4 regions of the Paenibacillus sp. T2-29 genome follow, and region 3 is predicted to be linked to each of the others. Evidence: riboswitches for the same ligand, from Rfam matches in the RefSeq annotation. Region 3 holds a riboswitch; each other region holds the start of a gene.
The links. A riboswitch is a leader RNA that binds a small molecule or an ion and turns the genes downstream of it on or off. The one in region 3 is predicted to bind cyclic di-AMP.
Positions count from the first base shown of each region.

Region 1: another riboswitch for cyclic di-AMP. It lies ahead of ACU1JV_RS16025 (3D domain-containing protein); the one in region 3 lies ahead of ACU1JV_RS07035 (hypothetical protein).
Region 2: another riboswitch for cyclic di-AMP. It lies ahead of ACU1JV_RS17780 (TrkH family potassium uptake protein); the one in region 3 lies ahead of ACU1JV_RS07035 (hypothetical protein).
Region 4: another riboswitch for cyclic di-AMP. It lies ahead of ACU1JV_RS27480 (G5 domain-containing protein); the one in region 3 lies ahead of ACU1JV_RS07035 (hypothetical protein).

Region 1 covers NZ_JBREVE010000005.1:156,429-159,562, reverse strand. Annotated here, with positions in the region: gene ACU1JV_RS16030 (polysaccharide deacetylase family protein) at 1-467, shown strand, start outside; gene ACU1JV_RS16025 (3D domain-containing protein) at 664-1,332, opposite strand; cyclic di-AMP (ydaO/yuaA leader) riboswitch at 1,338-1,506, opposite strand; gene ACU1JV_RS16020 (amino acid ABC transporter ATP-binding protein) at 1,751-2,473, opposite strand; gene ACU1JV_RS16015 (ABC transporter substrate-binding protein/permease) at 2,460-3,134, opposite strand, start outside.
Region 2 covers NZ_JBREVE010000006.1:129,976-133,109, reverse strand. Annotated here, with positions in the region: gene ACU1JV_RS17780 (TrkH family potassium uptake protein) at 1-1,208, opposite strand, end outside; cyclic di-AMP (ydaO/yuaA leader) riboswitch at 1,618-1,770, opposite strand; gene ACU1JV_RS17775 (CPBP family intramembrane glutamic endopeptidase) at 2,032-3,134, shown strand, end outside.
Region 3 covers NZ_JBREVE010000002.1:286,868-290,001, reverse strand. Annotated here, with positions in the region: gene ACU1JV_RS07050 (urease accessory protein UreF) at 1-205, opposite strand, end outside; tRNA gene ACU1JV_RS07045 (tRNA-Leu) at 469-551, shown strand; gene ACU1JV_RS07040 (glutathione peroxidase) at 700-1,185, opposite strand; cyclic di-AMP (ydaO/yuaA leader) riboswitch at 1,650-1,823, shown strand; gene ACU1JV_RS07035 (hypothetical protein) at 1,937-2,332, shown strand; gene kdpF (K(+)-transporting ATPase subunit F) at 2,517-2,594, shown strand; gene kdpA (potassium-transporting ATPase subunit KdpA) at 2,740-3,134, shown strand, end outside.
Region 4 covers NZ_JBREVE010000018.1:81,288-84,421, forward strand. Annotated here, with positions in the region: gene rnmV (ribonuclease M5) at 1-12, opposite strand, end outside; gene ACU1JV_RS27480 (G5 domain-containing protein) at 158-1,306, opposite strand; cyclic di-AMP (ydaO/yuaA leader) riboswitch at 1,578-1,858, opposite strand; gene ACU1JV_RS27485 (TatD family hydrolase) at 2,059-2,829, opposite strand; gene ACU1JV_RS27490 (HD domain-containing protein) at 2,872-3,134, opposite strand, start outside.

The DNA of each region.
Region 1 (3,134 bases), on a different contig from region 3:
ATCCGGGGATCATACGCCGCATCATCCGCGAGGGTCATTCTATAGGAAACCATTCCTATACTCATCCGGATTTCAGGAAGGCCACACCAGAACGTTTTCGCCACCAGATTACAAAAACAGAACGCATTTTAGAAGCCAGCATAGGTTTTCGGCCCAGATTGATACGACCACCCTATGGTGAAATCACAGAGCCTCAAATCCAATGGGCACGTCGTCATGGGTACATGATCGTCAATTGGAATGTGGACTCTCTAGACTGGAAGGGATTAAGCAAAACACAAATTCAGCGCAACGTGATCCCGGCTACCGGACCTGGCTCCATTATTTTAATGCATGCAGGTGGAGGTCAAAGTTCCAACTTGCAAGGCACTGTCCAAGCTTTGCCGGGTCTAATCCACTCTCTAAAAGCTAAGGGCTACAAATTTGTCACTGTCCCCCGGCTACTTCACACATCGGAACGAAAATAACAGCATGTCTAAGCTTCAAATATACCAACAACGTAAAAAGGCTGCCTTAACGAGCAGAATACTTCTGCTTGTAAGACAGCCTTTTTTAGCGATAAACGACTGGGCCTAATAAAAAGTCGTCCCAGTTATATGTTGTATGATAGATCAAGTTTACATAACATATATTATGTTTAATTAAATCATACTAAGCACAATGCTATTTATCAATGACGTACAGTTTCACATTCTGGAAGCCAAAGTCATTCACGAATGATTTATTGCCAGGGATAAAGATATCAATCCGCTTTCCGGTAATAGCACTGCCCTGATCACGGGCAACGGCCACAAAAGAACGGTCTGGCAAGCCGGGATGGGAATAACCTGTAACTAGCACCTTTGTTCCCATAGGAATGACTTTCGGGTCTACCGCAATTGTACCTAGCTTAAGTGGATTGCCGTAATAATCGACCGCACCCCATTTGCCATTTTCATCAGCTGCGGCAGAATATGCTGTAGCTTTAACATCAACTACTTTACTGTAATTGAATGTTTTGCCCCATGCTTCAATTGTTGGCTTCTCATTCGCTGGTGCTTTCTCTGTAAGAAGCTGTGGCTTCGAATCCGAAGCCGCCTTTACACTTTTTTCGTCTGGCACTTTAATTTGCAGACCTGCATATATGTTGTTGGACGCAATATCCGGGTTAGCCTTCGTCAACTCATCTACTGATACCCCATAACGTTGAGCAAGCAAAAAGAAGGTATCGCCTTCTTTGGCAGTATGAAGCGAAGCAGCATCTGCTACTCCAGCTGTCTGTGCCAGCCCTGCAATAGCTGCAGCAAGCACCGCAAATTTCATAGTTTGTCCAATATGTTTTAAATATTTCAAGATATGTACCTCCTCTGTTATGCCTGCGGAGTTAGCTGTCGGATTCGGACTCAGGAGAAGCCCTATGCTTGTGCAATTCACCCCTAGGCATATTCCACAACATCTTATGATGCATTGGAATCATTGCCGTTGTTACGTCCCCCGCACTTCCCATGGTTTGAGCCCAGCACCTGAGTATTTATTATCATTACTGCTGCCCCGGTAAGTTTTGGCTTACTGCATAATATCACAATTTTGTAACCTTATCTGCATGAAAATGTTGGTAACCTTGAATATCATACTATACTCGTTACAATTTTGTCATCAAGAATCCGTTTTCTGTTACGAAAATATGGAGATATAGTGACAAAAAGAGAAAAGCCCTCCGTGAAACATCATCACGAGAAGGGCTTTGTCAATATTTTATAAAAGCATTTTCTTACAGCACTTTAGCAAGAAAATCACGGGTACGGTCATGGCTTGGAGTACCGAATACTTGCTCAGGCGTACCTTGTTCTATAATTTGACCGTTGTCCATAAAGATGATTCGATCCCCTACCTCACGGGCAAAGCCCATTTCATGCGTCACGATCACCATCGTCATGCCGCCCTCAGCGAGCTTCTTCATCACGTCCAGAACCTCTCCAACCATTTCAGGGTCAAGGGCAGAAGTAGGCTCATCGAACAGCATTACGTGCGGCTGCATGGCCAAAGCACGTGCTATCGCAATACGTTGTTTTTGACCGCCAGATAACTGGTTCGGGTAGGTATTCTTCTTATCCTCAAGACCCACGGTCCGCAGGAGCTCCAGCGCAATTTTCTCCGCTTCTTTCCCCGACTGCTTTTTCACCTGCGTTGGTGCAAGCGTCAGATTCTGCAGTATTGTTTTATGCGGAAACAGATTAAAATGCTGGAAAACCATCCCCATCTTCTCCCGAGTCGCATTAATATTATGACCACGGGCCGTAATCGGCTCACCCTCAAACAAAATTTCCCCTTCTGTTGGCTGTTCCAACAGATTCATACAACGCAAAAACGTACTTTTTCCTGAACCACTCGGGCCGATAATGACGACTACTTCACCTTTGGCGATATCTATATCAATGCCTTTTAAAATTTCATTCTTACCGAATGATTTACGCAGTTGTTTAACGGTGATCACTGGCTCTCAACTTCCTTTCCCATAAACCCAACAGCTTAGATAAGCTGAATGTCATTACAAAATAAATAGCGGCTGCGATTACGAACGGACTCAAGCCTTCGTAGGTAATATTCTTAATGACCTGGGCTTGATACATAATATCCACCATCCCAATGGTCGAAATAATTGATGATTCTTTAATGATCGTAATGAACTCATTACCAATAGCAGGCAATATAGATTTAAATGCTTGCGGTAAAATGACATGACGCATTGCTTTGCCTCGTCCCATCCCGAGCGAGCGGGCAGCTTCCATCTGTCCACGGTCTACGGCCTGAATACCCGCACGGAAAATTTCAGCCAAATATGCCGAGCTATTCAGAGACAATGTGATCACACCCGACTGGAGTGGGGTAAAATTGATACCCAGCGTCAAAGCAATTCCGTAGTGAATGATCATGAGCTGTACCAGCATAGGTGTACCGCGCAGGATCTCGACATATGTGGTACCTAACCACTCAATGATACGTATACCACTCATTCGCAGCAAGGATATGATCAGACCAATAATGAATCCAAACAATACTCCGAGTGCAGACAACAACAGAGTGTAGCCAATACCCGTAGCGTAAAGACTACGATATTTCATAAATATATCTACAATGCTATTCGAAGAAACCTG
Region 2 (3,134 bases), on a different contig from region 3:
ACTGACAAATCAGGTGTAAGCCCCATAGACAGCCCTACTGTACCAAATGCAGACACTGTCTCGAACAAGATCATTAGAAAATGATGATCTTCGGTTGCCGACAGAATCATCGTCACCCCAATCACGAACAGCAGCCCCAGCAAGGTAATGGTCAAAGCCTTATAAATTCGTGCCTGCGCAAGTCGGTACCTGAACAGCACAATATCTTCCCGTCCCCGCAGCATCGAAAACACCGCTCCAATGAGCAGGGCAAATGTAGTGGTCTTAATCCCGCCCCCAGTGGAGCCAGGCGAAGCTCCAATAAACATGAGTATGATGATAAAAAACTGCGTAGCCTGCCGCAAGCCTGCAATGTCCAGCGTGTTGGCACCTGCGGTACGTGGAGTAACGGACTGGAATAAAGAACCCAGCAGTTTACCACCCCAATCAAGCGAGCCAAGCGTCTTTGGATTCGTAAACTCAAATACAAAAATGACGAGCGTCCCGACGACAATCAGAGCAGCTGTCATGCTGAGTACCACCTTGGTATGCAAGGATAGTCTCTTACGCTTACGATAATCTGCCAGGTCTGACATCACTACAAAACCAATACCACCCGAAATAATGAGAAACATGGCTGTAAAATTAACAATCGGATCATATACATAACCTGTCAGGCTGCGAAATTCACCGAATAAATCAAAACCAGCATTATTAAACATGGAAATGGCATGCCAAATTCCAAAATAAATCGCCCTGCCGACAGGCATATCAAATGACCAGCGAATCGAAAAAATAGCTGCACATACGCCCTCAATCATCAGCGAGTACCATAGCACCTTGCGAATCAATCCAACAATTCCTTCGACAGAGGTCTGATTCATCGCTTCTTGCAAAATAAGGCGCTCCCGCAAGGAAATGCGACGTTTGAACACCAGCGCAATCAAGGTAGCCATGGTCATAAAGCCAAGACCACCGATCTGGATCAGCGCAACGATAACGATTTGACCAAAGGTTGTAAAAAAGAGCCCTGTATCCTTAACGACAAGTCCGGTTACACAGGTCGCGGACGCGGCAGTAAACAAAGCGTCTATAAACGCAAGTGGTTTTCCAGTTGTATTAGAGACGGGCAGCATTAACAATAAACTACCTATTAGAATGATAATGGCAAAGCCTGCAACGAATATCTGCGGTGGAGAAAGCCGAAGCCAGCGTGCATTGGGATTCATCTATTCATCACTTCTCTCCTAATCCTTAAAACTATAAAAACAGTGACTTAATACGGTGTAAGCCCGCTACGCGTTCCATTTATCTTCCGATCGTCGTTGCCCCTGATTTTTTTGATTTTCCAAACCTTAAGTAGCTATAATTAGCATTCCCTGAATACAGGAAGAATGCATGTCAAACACTACTCGGCTCCCTGTGCTATTGGCGAGCAGCAGCGAAGGGGGCAGAATTGTTCTGAAGAAGCGAAGCGTTTGCCTTTATCTCCGGATTTTAACCATTAAAGGGTTTATACAATCAAAAAAAATCCGGGGGTAACAGCAATCGAAGGAATAATCTGAACCCGCAGCGGTCTAACCAATCCAAACACTTTTATACACACAAAAAAAGACACCGGAAAACCGAGTGCCTGACTTGGTTCCTGTCCACAGCCTACGAGGTTAGCTGACGGATTCGGACAGCACAGTATGCCCTATTTACACTTCCGGTCCATCAGGATCGGCTGTAAAATTCACCCCAGTAACATGGTTCCCCCGTTTTCTCATAGAAATTCGGCTTAAATGTATATCATTACCCATATATTTCATAGGCATTGCCTCAAGATTATAATCCTTCTCTATCCAGATCACAAAACCGATTTCGCCGAAAAAACGTGAAATTGGCTTTAATTCGCGAATAGACATCGGTTAATCACAGCTTATCTAATTTTATTAAAACTTTAAAGTGCTTTCACTCTGTTTTCATGAATATCGCTGGTCTGTTGGCGGGAACCTGTGCAGTATGATATCTTTAATGGATGTTCTTATTTACAGATTAAGGAGGAAACTCATGAATCCTATCGGGAAACCGGTCGTGCTCACGGCCAACTTCAAAAAATTAGGCTTGCTGGGCGGGGTTGGCCTGATTTGCTTTTTTATCTTTCAATTGCTTATTCCCTCAATTAGCAATCCAAGTCCGGAATCATTGATGAATGCAAAGGTCATCAGCAAACAAGAAGCGGTCATACACGCCCTGGACTTTGCCCGTTCCGAGCTGGGCTATACGGAATCACAGCCAGAGAAGCCCGTCGTAACCTATCAGGCTGAAACAGATTTGTACGGTTATTTATCCAGAGAAAAATTGGTTCAAGAGTACGATCGTACATGGAAAAAAAATTATCCTTATGAAACCTTTCGGGTTGATTTGCCTGACTCCTCAGCGAAGGGCAAGCTGCAAATCCATGTGGATTTATCCACTGGGAAGGTCGTTAGCTTTAAACGGATCACCTCCAGCACCAATTACACACAGGCTGATGTTTCTACAGATGAACAAGCACGAAGCAGACTTGTACGTGTAGCTGAGGGTGACATGACGCTCGAAGCCAAGGAACAGGCTGCAGCAATATGGATCAAACGCTTTGGCTTTAAGCCATCTGAATTGAAGCTCGCGACCACTGAGGGGGAAGGTGGATTAAAATATACCGTGGACGGAAAGAAAATCGGCGCCTCGGTACTTACGCTGGCTTTTACTTTTGAAGACGGGGATGTTCGCTCGTTTACCCAAAGCTTTTCGGCCCCTTCGTCCTATACCGACTATGTTAAAAAGCAAACATACTGGGCGAATTGGATGACTTATGCGGGTTATGCCCTATTTAGCTTTGTCCTAGGCGTACTTGCCATTGTGTATGCGTCACTCACCCGACGACATACTTCATTTGTGCGCGGTATTATTCTGTCCATTGTATACTTTATTGCTAGTATAGCTGGGACAATGAACATGCTACCTTTATTGCAAGCTGAAGCAGGCAGTAAGGGCATGCTTATATTTCTTATGGTATTCCAGGTTGGTGTTACCTTCTTCATGGCTGTAGCTATCTATTTCTCCTTGGTAGGCGGTGACGGGCTTATGCGTCAGGTTGGACTAAATGCATGGCCACGTGCTAAAGAGCCGGG
Region 3 (3,134 bases):
CATTCTGCTGGATGGCTGCATACAGACTTTTGATGGCCATGCCGTCAAGGGTTGTAATTTGAGGATACCAATCGTCTCGCATAAAATGTTTCAGATCCTGTAGACTGTTCAAGTTTCCGTTACGGAAACGTTCATCCAGTCCGTAGAAACGGGTAAAACCACCAATGGGTAGGGAAGGGTCCAACAACAATGCGTAGTTTAGCAATCGGTTACCTTTATGCAGGATGGTTCGCCTCCTTGAGGTGAATATTTGTGTCAGTTTATTTGACTCTAATCTTATTTATACAATAATAATTCAATCATTTATGTAATATATATTTACACTTTGGGCTCTTTCATGTCAAATTAAATATTTTTATTGCTTATATATGTTATATAAAGTTACACTAAAAATAATTATAATATTATTGTTTACAAATTGTTGCTGAGAGAGTATAATAAATCTGTTGCCTCAATACATTATGACATGCGGTCGTGGTGGAATGGCAGACACGCTATCTTGAGGGGGTAGTGGGCGTATGCCCGTGGAGGTTCGAGTCCTCTCGACCGCATCATGTGTAATACCCAGTTGAAAAAGCATCCTGACACGTTTTACGTGAAGGGGTGCTTTTTTCGTTAAATATTTTTCGTTATATCATTCTGTTACAGAAGCGGTCATATGGACAGCGGACCGCTCGTTAACTGTAATGAAGAAAGATGTCAGTTTTTCCGCAAAAGCTTCTCAATATCTCCTATAAGCTTATCTGGAATGGTTTGCGGCGCATAACGCTTAAATACGTTACCTTCTCGTGTAATTAAGAATTTAGTAAAATTCCATTTGATCGCTTTGGAGCCTAATACTCCTGGAGCGGTGTGGGTCAGGTAGTGAAATAGAGGATGTGCCTGATCACCGTTGACATCTGTCTTGGCGAACATGGGGAAGGTCACACCGTAATTGATTTGGCAAAACTCGGAGATCTCCTCGCTGGAACCCGGCTCTTGTTTGGCGAACTGGTTGCTGGGAAATCCCAAAATTTCGAGCCCCTGTTCATGATACTGGTCATATAGCTCTTGTAGCGCCTTGTACTGGGGGGTTAACCCACATTTGCTGGCAGTATTCACGATAAGTAGAACTTTCCCTTCGTATGTGGATAACGGAATTTGTACCCCTTGTAGGGTCTGTGCATCATATTTATATACGGTCAAGATATCCCTCCTCATTCAATATTCTGCAATTAAATTGTAAGCAACTCAACAAGGGGTTGCAAGTCCGGAAGAGTATACGGGCATTGGACCATTGTAAAATCGTCTTTTGTTCAAAACGGTAAATCGCACTTCAAATGGAGCTAATTGAGGTGTTTCTTCTCATAAAAACGGGTTCAATCGGTAATTATCTGGCACATATAGCGTATTTTCTTTCCTTTTTGCAAATAAGGAGTAACTAAGCCATACCCTACGCCAATATTGACATGCCTTTCATTTTCAAAAAGGGGTGAAATACAGAGTTTTAAAGAGATACGAGAAGCATAGATGCCTTGTAAGCGTTATTCTTAATCTCCTATGCTCAAAAGGGTGATTTATAGCCCCGCCGTTGAGCTTTACAGTCTTCCTTGCACGGGTGTATGATTCAAGACGTAATTTCAAATTAACACCAATGAAGCAACAACGAATTGTCTAAAGCGCTGAATTTTGCAGTTGCAAAAGCGGGGGAACCAACGAGTATGTACGGCTTTGCAAGCCGTGTGTGTCTCATGGGGTGAATTTTCCGGCCAAGTGCCGTAAATAGGGCGACTCTCACGTCCGAATCCGACAGCTAACCTCGTAAGCGTACAGGGAGAGGCAACAAACCGCCGTGTGCAACCATGGTTTATTTTATCATGGAATGTATGAAGCCGGAGGAAGCCTTTTTCCTTCGGCTTCTTTTTGTTGTCTTTTTATACCGGGAGAGGAGCTACTGATGGAAGGTCGGTTAATTATTGTCACTGCACCGAATGAAGCGGGCAGAAGTTTTGTGAAATTGCTTATGTTTAAAAAATTGGCGTTTGCAGTTCTCACAAATAGCACTCAGGAGGAACGACAGCTCAAAAAAATGGGTGTGGAGCACATTGTGCGCATCAATACGATGCAAGCGGGAAAATGGAATTTTCCTAAAAAAGAAATTGGTAGTGTGTATTTGTTCGAAAACAGCTTGAATCTGACTTGCCGTTTCCTGCAAATATGTCGGCCACTAACATCAGAATTGATCTATGTTATTACGCACGGCTGTAATCCACAAGGAATTTATCGGGGATTGGGAGCGGACCATGTGATCTACACATTGAACGGAGAGGTGGGTTTCCTGCTGAACGGATAAGCACTTATAACATAGCTGGTTTATGATTTTATGATGGAATCGGAAATGACGATCTGAAGAGCGATATGGAGGGTATGAACATGATGGATTTATACATGCTGCTCATAATGGCTGTGAGTTATGGAGTGATACTGCTGTTTGTACGCTGGTGTGATGCGCAGACCTCAAAAGGAGGCCGAAGAGGATGATTGTTGTGCTAGGACTCACGGCTATTGTGTTCGTGTATTTAATCTACGCACTCCTGAATCCTGAAAAGTTCTAGTCAACTATAGGATCGAGCAGGCGGGAACAGCAGATCAAGAATGAAGCATCAGAGGTGTAGATTTTCGCAAACGTGTGCACTCATTGGATGTTCTGAATCAGGTCTGTTGTTCCAAATGCAGGAGCATTATAAGGAGGAATAGAGGATGGAGCTACTGCAAATTGGAGTTGTGATCGTCATATTGCTGCTCTTGGTAAAGCCGGTGGGCACCTATATGTATCACGTATTCTCGAATGAACCGAATCGGACGGATCGGATTTTTGGTGAAACGGAAAAGCTGATTTATAAGGTTGTAGGCTTGAAGAAACAGGACAGCATGCGTTGGACCACGTATGCTATGAGTTTCATTGCAACCAATGTGGTGCTTGTGGGGATCAGCTACCTGCTATTGCGCTTGCAGGCTATACTCCCAGGCAATCCGGTTGGAAACAGTAATATGGAAGCATCATTGGCCTTTAATACGGTAATCAGCTTTATGACCAATACGAATCTCCAACATTATAGCGGAGAAAGCGGGCTTACGTATCTGACACAGATGGC
Region 4 (3,134 bases), on a different contig from region 3:
TTCCTTGATCATCTTCGTTTCCCTCCACTGCTACACAGCAACATATATTATCTTTCCCTGATTTTGAAAACAAAATAAGAAGAGGATATCCTCTTCTTAGCATGGCATAACTATGTTGTTAATACTATCGTATTGTCCTCAACATACACAACCTGTTTTAGTTGATTTCCGGCTTTACAGGTCCGATAACATATACGGTTTTACCGTGCTTACGACCAAATTGGTTAGCCCGGCTTAAACTCTCATAATACACATCGATTTTGTGGCCTTTAATCGCGCCACCGGTATCCTCCGCACGGCGGAAGCCTACCCCTTCAATATACACCCACCAGCCGATGGGAATTACATTCGGATCGACAGCGATGGTGCGTCCTTCCGTGACACGCGTGCCGGAGGCGGTACGTGTACCAATACCTGGCTCCTGGGCAGAGTACGCCGTCATGGAGACATTTTGTAAAACTTTTTTATAATTAAAATTAATACCTGCTTTACGGACAGCACTGCCCGAACTAACCTTTGTAGCCTTAACCGCATCTTTAGGGCCGATGGAAGCAGCTAGAACGACCGGTTTTTTCTTCGTCCCTACCGCAATTACCTTATCCACACGATTTTGTGCGACTTCCTTGTTGACCAGCTGTTTGGACACCAATTTTCCATCATGGTATACCTTTTGAACATGCTGGACTACCACACCCGATTTGCCACTTTGAATGACTCGATTATCGCCTTTATAGAGACTTGGATCTGCCGTTTTGATGACCTCATAAGGCACTTGTTTTTTCTGTTCGACCTGCTGTTTCTTTACACGGACGATTTTTATGTCCATGTTAGCTGAAACAGAGGCATCCAACGCAGGGTAAACTTTATCCGTTGATGATAATTTATAGCCCGAAGTGCGAATGGCACCCTCTACTGTATTTTCTGTTGTGTACAGCTTTTTCGTCTCATTGCCTGAGGATACTTTAACCTGATTGGCACGTTTAATGACTACGCGATCCCCATCCTGTACTGCCCCGTTTAGCGGCATGGAAATTGTATCATGCGGCTGAAGTGAAATAGAATGCTCATTGAGCAAATCTTGGAGCTTGGATTCCCGGGTTTCTACCGCAGATGCCTTACCATCGATGACAAAAAAGACTTGTTTTTTAGATTGCGTGTACATCAGAATTGAAATCATAATCGTTAGTGTGATTAGAAAAATAGCAACCAAAGCAGCCTGGCGCACATTCTCTTGCTTCCAACGTAATACGTAAGACATGCTGGATGAGCGTGACTCATGGGTCTCCTCTTTTCGGAAAATGCCCATTTCCTCCGTCCTCCTTACATAGCCCGCCGTCTGGAGTAAGACATAGTTGATCGTTGACGTGACTATAACAGATTTTCTACAAGACAAGCCCGTACTGCGACTGTCCTGCACCATGTACCCGTCTTCGCGGCATGCTGTCCTCCCCTGTTTAACCACAGTATGATGACAGATTTTCTTTTATTCACAACAAAAAAAGCCAAAGAAAGAGACTAGAGAGCTCTTTCGTGGCTTCCGACATGTGTGAATATGCGGGAAAACTCATGCACGAGATGGCTTCTCTCTTGTTACGCTTACGGGGTTAGCTGTCGGGTTCGGACGTAGAGAGTCGCCCTAGCTTAGGTCAACCGCTCATGGCGGTCGCCTTCACATTCACCCCGAAGACCCAGAAAGAAATCGAAATACGGCTTCTCTACCTGTTCAATCCCATCCAGGAAATGAATTTCGGTCGAGCCGGCTACTGAAGAGATAATATCTCTTGCACATACGCCGGACGTACTGTAAGCCATATCGGTTCCCCCGTTCCCTGTAAAAGGGACTCAGCGAGACTGGTTCATGAAATGATTTGTTGATGTTTACACTCAACAACAATTCACTGAAAAGATGATATCCTGTTTCCATGCATGTTGTAAAGCAGGTTTCAAGTACATTTTTCAAAATATTCGGTTAAAAAATTGTAATATTCTTGAGTTTCCTGCAACAAAATCATAATTAGCTCCGTCTATCTCTTTATTTTGATTGATTTCTTCGCTTTTTCACTGAATGTCAAATCGTTCCAAGGCATTTTGGGTCGTAATGGATACCAATTCCTCCACCGTAATTCCCTTAATTTGGGCAGCTGCCTCTGCCACCAATCTCACATGTGCCGACTCATTTCGCTTCCCACGAAACGGATGAGGCGTCAAGTAAGGCGCGTCCGTTTCAATAAGCAGACGGTCCAACGGTACCTGGGCCAGCACCTCTTTTGGCTGCTTGGCATTTTTGAACGTTATGGGCCCGCCGAAGGAAAGGTGGAAACCCATATCCAGCACCATTTTAGCTGTCTCCCAACTCCCAGAAAAGGAGTGCATGACTCCGCCAATCTCGCCCGCCTTTTCCTCACGTAAAATCCTCACAATATCTTCATGTGCATCCCGGTTATGGATAACAATTGGCATGTTGAGCTCACGTGCCAGGCCAATTTGATTTCGAAGTACCCGCTGCTGCACATCCTTTGGTGATGTATCCCAATAATAATCCAGACCGATCTCTCCGATCGCTACAACCTTTTTATGACTGCATAACGATGCAATCCATTCTAAATCACCCTCCTGCATTGTAATGGCATCCTGCGGATGCCATCCAACGGCTGCATAAATAAAATCATACGTCTCAGCCAGCTTCATGGTGGATGGAATGGTCTCACGATTAAATCCGATATTGATCATCCGTGTTACTCCTGATTCGACAGCACGTGCTATAACTTCTTCACGGTCTTCGTCAAATTGTGGCGCATCTAGGTGAGTATGAGTGTCGAATAAATCCAAGGTTTTCATCTCCTTTTCTTACTTACATTTCTATATATTTGTCTATTGTTTGACAAAATAATTCCTTATTTCGGCAGGAAGCCTTTCTTTTACCCCGTTCAATTTATTCTGGGGAAAATACATGTGATATTTTCCTCGGTGAATGCCACTTATTGAGCGTACAATTTCTGAAACTTCGGATATTTCCCGCACCTCGCCCTGACGTCCAAGCAGTAAAATCTGGTTGTCCGTTGAACCGCCCTGCCGAAACACATCATAAGGAAGATCTGTCGGAAAATCAATTTCAAGATCATATTCAGGATGCA